One region of the Exiguobacterium sp. s138 genome, then DNA from elsewhere that is predicted to be linked to it. Evidence: predicted binding sites of a transcription regulator. Region 1 holds the regulator's gene; the other holds the start of a gene.
What was found. The regulator LexA, encoded in region 1, represses DNA repair genes until DNA is damaged. The targets are predictions, from matches to a motif close to CGAACATATGTTCG.
Positions count from the first base shown of each region.

Region 2: addB (helicase-exonuclease AddAB subunit AddB) is a predicted target of LexA. The motif match lies at 1,604-1,617, and genes of this name have one in related genera.

Region 1 covers NZ_JACSMW010000001.1:440,489-444,930, forward strand. Annotated here, with positions in the region: gene glpK (glycerol kinase GlpK) at 1-321, opposite strand, end outside; gene KNP91_RS02240 (MIP/aquaporin family protein) at 359-1,063, opposite strand; gene KNP91_RS02245 (metal-binding protein) at 1,250-1,720, opposite strand; gene lexA (transcriptional repressor LexA) at 1,751-2,365, opposite strand; gene yneA (cell division suppressor protein YneA) at 2,574-2,861, shown strand; gene KNP91_RS02260 (YneB family resolvase-like protein) at 2,907-3,560, shown strand; gene KNP91_RS02265 (DUF896 domain-containing protein) at 3,674-3,910, shown strand; gene tkt (transketolase) at 4,105-4,442, shown strand, end outside.
Region 2 covers NZ_JACSMW010000001.1:65,986-70,427, forward strand. Annotated here, with positions in the region: gene KNP91_RS00405 (competence protein ComK) at 1-60, shown strand, start outside; gene KNP91_RS00410 (hypothetical protein) at 164-574, shown strand; gene KNP91_RS00415 (hypothetical protein) at 675-1,016, opposite strand; gene KNP91_RS00420 (truncated hemoglobin) at 1,076-1,456, opposite strand; gene addB (helicase-exonuclease AddAB subunit AddB) at 1,796-4,442, shown strand, end outside.

The DNA.
Region 1 (4,442 bases):
TTGGCGGGATTGCCAGACGAGAGCATGATAAACCGGTTTGCCGGTTTCTTTATTCCACACGACTGTTGTCTCACGTTGGTTCGTAATTCCGATACTTGCAATTTGGCTTGGTTTGATATCAGCCGTTCCAAGTGCATCCGCCATAACGGCGAGGATAGAGCCCCAGATTTCATTGGCATCATGTTCGACCCAGCCCGGTTGCGGGAAGTATTGTTTGAATTCACGTTGCGCCGAGTTCACGATTTGACCATCATGGTCAAAAATGATGGCACGCGAGCTTGTTGTTCCTTGGTCAAGTGCTAAGATGTACTTGTTTTCCATTCTAAAATCCCCCTTGAGATGTAGGTGTCAAACAAAATTAGTTTTGTAGCAGTTGATACAGCAAGACGGCTACTCCACCGCCGATGATCGGGCCGACGATTGGAATCCACGAGTAACTCCAGTCAGATGAACCTTTTCCTTTGATCGGCAGGATAGCGTGGGCAATCCGCGGACCGAGGTCACGGGCCGGGTTGATGGCATACCCTGTTGTACCACCTAGCGAGAGACCGATGACGACGACAAGAAGACCGACGATGAATGGTTTCAGTCCGTCACCAAATGTTGTCAGACCAAATGACAGGATTCCGAATACCAGGACAAATGTCCCGATGATTTCTGAAATCAGGTTTGACGGTGTATGACGAATCGCTGGACCTGTCGCGAATACACCCAGTTTTGCTGCTTGATCATCAGTCGCTTCAAAGTGTTTCATATAATGAAGCCAAACGAGTACTGCACCAATGAATGCTCCGATTAATTGACCGGCAATGTAGACAGGTACGTCTGCCCACGGTAAATCGGAATTCATGGCAAGCGCCAATGTCAATGCAGGGTTGAGGTGGGCACCACTTGAAGCAGCGATATATGCTGCTGTCATAACGGCGAGACCCCAAGCGAATGTAATGACGATCCAACCGCCGTTCTCAGATTTTGTCTTTCTTAAGACAACCCCTGCAACGACTCCGTCCCCGAGCAAAATCAGAATCATTGTTCCAATCAGCTCACTTGTAAAGTTACTCATGCAAAAACCCTCCCTTTGGATTAAAGCAAATAATGGTCTTTCCATTTAAACCTACATCTAATTGAGAACGTTTTCAATACAAATACTTCAAAACTTCAAATTAAAATTTCCTTAATTTATGTTTAAAAAAATGAGAAATGGATATTAAAAAAATCCTTTGTTCATTTTTCAATGAACAAAGGATTTTTAACGACGCTTTTTCCGTTTCTTTTTTGTACGGAAGAAGCTACTGGAGTGATCAAGAACGATATGTATCGTACTGGCGATCATAACACCGATGATAAAAGCCGGCATGGCCGCAAACCAGGAATCCACTGTGCTTGATTCAACAAGTTTCAGATACAGCGCCAAAAACAGAAGTGGAATCACGAAAGCGGCGCTGTACAACAGGCGGATCAGGTCACCGATGATCAATCCGTGTGACCAGATGGACCGGTGGGGCATGATTTTGACATAAGGCATCCAAAGGACACGTAAAGGACCGTGCCGATAGTAAGGTTCAGACTTCAAATCGAGGTCTGGTGAAAGCCAAAGGGTGCCGACGGCGATGCCGACAGCGGTTGGAAGCCAATCCGTCTGCTGCGTTGCGACCGAATACGCAACGTAGCCGGTTAGAGCGACGGTATTGACTGTATCATGTACATTTCCAGAAGGCATGAAAAAAGACCAGCTACGCTGGTCCCTCGCTTAGTGGATCGTCCGATATACGCCGATGACCTTGCCAAGAATCGAGACGTTATCGAAATACATCGGGTCCATCGAGTCATTTTCTGGTTGGAGACGTACTTGTTGATCTTCTAAGAAGAACCGTTTGACTGTCGCTTCGCTATCTTCGGTCATAGCCACGACGATTTCACCATTCTCTGCTGTGTTTTGCTGACGAACGATGACCCGGTCACCGTCTAGAATACCTGCATTGATCATGGACTCACCGTCAATCGTCAACATGAAGACATTTTCGTTCCCGACATAATGTGCAGGAAGCGGGAAATGTTCTTCGATATTTTCGATGGCTGTGATAGGAAAACCGGCCGTTACTTTCCCGATGACAGGAATGTGTACGATGGCTTCATGATCTTCTTCAGGTTTATCAAGCAATATCTCAATCGCACGTGGTTTTGTTGGGTCACGGCGAATCAGTCCGCGTTTTTCTAGACGATCCAAATGACCGTGTACCGTTGAGCTTGAAGCAAGACCAACAGCTTCACCGATTTCACGAACTGAAGGTGGATACCCTTTCAGTTTCACTTGAGCAACGATGTAGTCAAGGATTTCTTGTTGTCGTTTCGACATTTTCCGCATATGAATTGCCACCTCTTTCCGGATTGGTTTTTGAAGGTTATAGGAATACATGTTTCTAAAATCACTATAACATAGAACAAATGAGCGTACAAACAATTGTTCGACATTTTATGTTGACCGAACACCGGTTCCTGGTTTAAGATGAGTTATGCGAACAATTGTTCCGCGAACGTTTATTCTAAATCATTTTAATTTGGAGGGATTCATCATGATGCATTCAATCCGTACCCATGCCTTTTCCATTGTTTTTTATACGCTCAGCCTTGCCTTCATTCTTTTTCTCTTAACGCCTCGCCCAGATGAAAAGGTCGAACAGCTGTTAACGACTTCCGTTACAGTAGACCAGAACGCGACCGTCGAACAGGTAGCGGAAGTATACAACGACGGTTCAATGACGGACCAAGAATATGTCGAATGGTTGATTGAGAACAATGAGTTAAAGACGACACATGTCATTTCGAAAAACAAAATCGTTGTACCAATCGCGCAACAATGACAAACTGTAAAAGTTGTCAATGAACGAACAGGGGTGTGAAGTACGATGAAAGTAGTAATCTACTGTCGCGTCTCGACGGAAAAAGAAGCACAGGACAGCTCGCTTGAGCGGCAAAGATCAGAACTGTCGGGACTCGCTGCAACAAAAGGATTTGAAGTCGTGGATATCATCACGGAAAAAGAAAGTGGTTACGACGTTGACCGGGAAGGGATGTTATCCGTTCTTGATTACGTCACACGTCAAGCGGTGGATGCCGTTCTCGTAACGGATGATACGCGGATCGGACGCGGGAATGCCAAAATCGCCATTTTACATACGTTCCAAAAACATCAGGTTCAACTGATGACGATGGAATCGGATGGCGAGTATAAACTGGCGGACGCTGAAGCGATGGTGCTTGAGATCGTATCGCTCGTCGAAGAGTATCAACGGAAACTGCATAATGCGAAGATTGCCCGCGGGATGCGGCGAGCTGTTGAAAACGGCTTCCGTCCCGAACAAAATCTCAATCGGCAAGGCGAGAACGCCGGACGGAGCCGAAAAGAAGTGCCAATCGAAGAAATCGTCCGCTTACGTGAGTTAGGGCTGACATTTGCGGACATCGCCGTGACGCTGAGAGGCATGGGACACGACATTTCGAAAGCGACCGTCAACCGGCGTTATCTGGAATATAAAGAAGTCATCAGTACGTATGAATAAGGAAGCAGGTTTGGTGCGTCAGCGGCGCATCAAACTTGCTTTTTTTTAGTGGGTCTTTTACAGTAGGATTACGATTTAAAACTCATATTTGAGTCAACAGAAAGAGGGATATCATGTTATCACAAGAACAATTAGACCGGATTAATGAACTGGCCAATAAATCAAAAGTCGAACCGCTAACAGATGCGGAAACGGCGGAACAAAAAGAATTACGGACAGCGTATCTCGAAGCATTCCGCGGTTCATTCAAAAATCAGATGATGGGCATTAAAATCGTCGATGAAGAAGGAACGGACGTAACACCTGAAAAATTGAAGCAGGCACAAGAAGAAGAACGCAATAAACAATAACGAAAAAGCTATGTCACTCAATGGGATGAGTGGGATAGCTTTTTTTGATAAAAAGTTCGTAATGTGTATCATGAAAGTAGTAAGAAAACGGCAATAGATAGCGCATTCATTTTAATGTGACATACTATTTAGAAAAGTTGTATCACATTTGCGGGTATGCTAAAATGAGAAGGAATTTGTGAAAAAGAGAGAGGATGATTGTTTTGACGAACATGACAACAGTAGAATTATTAGCAGTAAATACGATTCGTACCTTATCAATTGATGCAGTACAAAAAGCGAACTCGGGTCACCCGGGAATGCCGATGGGTGCAGCACCGATGGCATTTACATTATGGGCGGATCATATGAACCACAACCCTAAAAATCCAGAATGGTTCAACCGTGACCGTTTTGTACTTTCAGCAGGACACGGTTCAATGCTTCTCTACTCACTCCTCCATTTATCAGGATACGATCTTGCGATGGATGACTTGAAGTCATTCCGTCAATGGAACTCAAAAACACCGGGTCACCCGGAATACCGTCACAC
Region 2 (4,442 bases), 370 kb from region 1:
TATGAAATGCAACGGAGATTTCAGGAAGAACGACCGATGACGTTTAATAAAGCACGATAAGTGGAACATTCTAACAGGAATCACTACTTAACACAGCGAATAAACAGTAAGGTGCGAGAGAGAGAATTAAAGGGAGGTGAAGCGGTCGAAAGACCGCTGCACAATGAATGAATCATATGAATGGTTAAACCGACGAAAATTACAACCCGGATTTGGTGTAAACGGTGGACGTCGCTTCATCAGTTCACGTATTGTCCGACCGGAAAATACACCGGGGAAACGCATCAAAGGCATTAAACGTGCCCGTCAGCTTGTCGTCGACGAGTCAGGAAATCGACGCTGGGTGACGAAACGAATCGTCGTAACAGATGCTGCAAAACACATGACAATCAATCGTCGTGCTTCGGTTGCCCAAAAAGAAGTGACGGAATCTCGTTTGGAGCAAGTAAAACAAAAATTAACGTCGAAAAAAGTTCTTTTACCTGTTTTAGCAGCAACAGGACTGGCCGTTGCCGGCGGAGTGCTCGCTTATGTCATGCGCCGTAAAAAACGAAATACAAAAGAACAACTATAATCTCAAGCAGACGACGTATTGTCTGCCTACAGCAAAAGCCGTGCTCTCCCCATGAATACATGAGGGTGGCACGGCTTTTATATGAAGAAGACTGCAGGTCTTACAAGAAACGTTTGCGAATCGATGTCGCAAGCGCCTTCTCAGAGATTTCTTCCAGTTCTGTTTGGTTTGTCGGATCGAAACTGTCATTGTAGAATCGGCCGACAAACTCAACCCGGTCATAATCCAGTTCTTTGAAAATTAAATGTTTATGATCGTCGTAGAAGACAACCCGGTAATAATCAGATCCACGTTCGAGCGTCACGAGTGCCCGAATGTGTTCTAAGCGTTTTTGTTCGTCTGACTTTTCTTCTTCGACCGGTTCTTCTGTCGCTTTGGCTGCTTCAGCCTGTTCGAGTGCGCTTTTTACTAATTCACTCTTTTTATCTTGTTCTTCAGTCATGGTTATCGCCTCCAATTTTTATTTTACCTTGAAATGTACCGATGAGAAAGAAAAATCCCTTATCCGTTCTGATGAGCATCACAAATCCGCAGAACATTGAAGGCACCGATTCGTAAGCGTTCGATTAAACGTGTCGCGGCTTCTGAATCAGAAATGGTCTCTTCGATGGTCATCGTCATCAGTTCAATCCACCGGATGGCATGCACTTCTTTGATGGGCAAAAGACGATGAATCATGGCAAGATTCATTCGTTCATCATACGCATCATATTGTTTCGGACCACCTGTCAGTTGAATCAAGAATCGTGTTTGAGCCTGTTCAACGTGCCGGCGGTCGGAGGGGAATAAAGGACGAAGAAGATGATCTGTATAGACACGCTCATAAAAACGTGCGACGAGTTGTTCGATTGCTTGTTTTTGACCAAGGTCTTCATAAAGCATGTCTGTCCCTCTTTCTTTTCAGTCTGATGAAGACAACCATTATCTCAGTCTTTACCCGCTTTTTGCAACTCCACACGAACCACTTGATAAATGATTTAAACTGAATAGAAAGAGCACAAAAAGAAAAAATGTAATCTTGATTTAAAACGGACGTTTGTTCGTATTTATGAGATAATGATACATATGATAACGTCTAGGAGGAGAGGTCCGGTCTGTTATTTTCAGCACTCATTTCATATGAGAGGACAAAAGCGGCATAAAGCTCCCCGATATTATTTAAAGGAGGTGAAGGTCGGCCCACCTGATGTTACAACCACAGGTGTCCGCTGATCTGACACAATGAATTACATGCATTTAGGTCGTGCCGGTACAGGCAAGACCACAACATTAATTGAACAGGTAATTGACCAGTTAGCTGAGCAACCGCTTGGTCCATCCATCTATTTCATCGTACCGGATCAGATGTCCTTTGAGATGGAACGGCGTATTGCGACGGATCCCCGGCTGTCCGGTCTTGTCCGGATGGAAGTCATGAGTTTACGCCGGTTTGCCTTCCACATGATCCGGGATTACGGAAACCAGGTGATTCCGTTTTTAGATGAAACGGGGACACAACTACTATTACGCCAAGTTGTTGAAGAGGCGGAAGAAGAGTTGAAAATCTTTAAACGGACGAAAAATATGCCCGGCTTTTACAAAGGATTAGACGAATTGATTGCCTCGTTTAAACGTTCTTTAGTAAATCCGGATATGCTACGTCAAATCAGTGGAGCGTCACCGGAACGCTCACCGAAATTAAATGATTTAGCCCTGATTTATGAACGTTTTACTGAACGAATCTCAGATAAGGCCCTTCATGCTGACGATTATTTTACGACCTTGATCGAGCTGTTACCAAAAGCTGATTTAAGCGATGTTTCTGTATTCGTGGACGGTTTTTATGAATTTTCGTTACAGGAACAGCAAGTTTTGCTCCGATTGATGGAATTGACGAAAGATATGCACCTGAGTTTTACACTCGATGTCGAAGACGTTTATACGAAACAGTCTGAGTTTGGAGTTTCACAACGCTGTTACATGCAGTTGATTGAACAGATGAAAGAGCGGCAGATTGCGCATGAAGACATTTATTATGGACAGACCGTTAAATTTCAGAGCACAGGCTTGCGGATGCTCGAACAAGCACTTCTGTCGCCCGGCTACCCGCCAACGGATGAAGAGGTGACGGGAGTGACGGTTTCTGCTGCCGTCAATCGTCAAGTCGAGACGGAAGCCGCCGTCAGAAAAGCCATTCAACTCGTGCGTCATGACGGATATCGTTTCAAGGATATCGCTTTTCTTGTCCGTCACCTGGAGCCATACGCCGATCACTTGGAACGCGCTTTTCAACTGTATGATATTCCGTACTTTTTGGATCAACGGGAATCGATGGTGCATCACCCGATCGTCGAATTAGTCCATGCCGTCCTCGAAATCGTGATGACGGGTTACCGGGAAGAATCTGTTTTTCGTCTGCTGAAAACAGAACTGATTCCACTTCCGGCAGAAGATCCGCGGTTAGCACTTGATCGCCTGGAAACGTTTGTGCTGGAGCGCGGAATCAAGGGTTCGATGTGGAAAAAACCATGGCAACTGAAGCGCCGTTTAGCCGATGAAATCAGTTTGACGGATGCTGAATTACAAGAGGAACTCGAGCTGAACGAATGGCGTCAATTTCTGGTCGAGGCGATCGAACCGCTTGAAAAGCGATTCAAGGCCTCTAAGACCATGAGTGAATATACACGCGCTTTGTACCGTTTCCTGGAAGAACATCATATGACCGACCGGTTGACGGTGTGGAAGCAACAAGCGCTTGAAGTCAACGAACTCAGTCAGGCACGTGAACATGATCAAGTGTATGAAGCGGTACTGCATCTCTTTGAACAGCTGGAAGCTGCGGCACCTGAAGCTACGTTGACAACGGAACTGTTTGTCCAAATGGTCGAGACCGGGCTTGAAAGTCTCCGCTTCTCACTAGTTCCCCCTTCGCTCGATCAAGTGATTGCAACGGATTACGTCCGGGGGCGTTTACAACAGGTCAAAGTGGTCTTTTTACTCGGTGCCAATGACGGATTGATTCCACTTGTGGAAGACCAGTCTAAACTATTGTCAGAAGGCGATCATGACTTCCTGCATGATCAGGGCATTCCGGTAGGCAAAGCATCCTTGGATGTATTTGACGACGAATTGTATTACCTCTATCAAGGGGTGACGGCACCAAGTGAATCTTTGCATATCAGTTATGCACTTGTGGATGAGGACGGAAAGGCGCTTCAGCCGGCATCAATCGTTAAGCAGATCAAACATCAACTGCTGCAGGATCGTCCGGTAAAAACATACTTTGCAGAAGCAGGGGATCATGCGCCGGATGATCAGCTTCAGTTCGTGACGAGTCCGGAACGGGCGGCAGCGGCAGCGGCAATCGAGTTGAGACGGCTGCAACGTCGTTATCCGATTCAACCGTCCTGGTTTGATGTGTATAATCGGTTGCTAGAAAACGGACGGGGCCGCGAACGGATGGCCCTGTTCTCCAATGCCTTGTTTTATCAAAACCAGGCAGAACCGTTGCCAGAGGATCTGGCACGCAATCTGTACGGTGACACGATTAAAGCCAGCGTCTCCCGCTTTGAGACCTACAATGCCTGTTCCTATAAACATTTTGCCCGGTATGGACTACGGTTAAAAGAACGGAAATTATATAAATTCGAAGCACCGGACATCGGCAACCTGTTCCACGGAGCCCTCAATGATTTATCGATGAACATCAAAGCCTCGGGGAAACGTTGGCGTGAACTGGATGACCAATCGTGCAGCAATCTCGCGAAAGAAGCTGTCGAGAAAGTGACGCCGGAAATTCAAAATGCGATTTTGATGAGTTCGAACCGTTTTGGTTACATCAAGAAAAAATTAACGGATGTCGTCGAGCAGACAGCCAAAATGCTTGTTA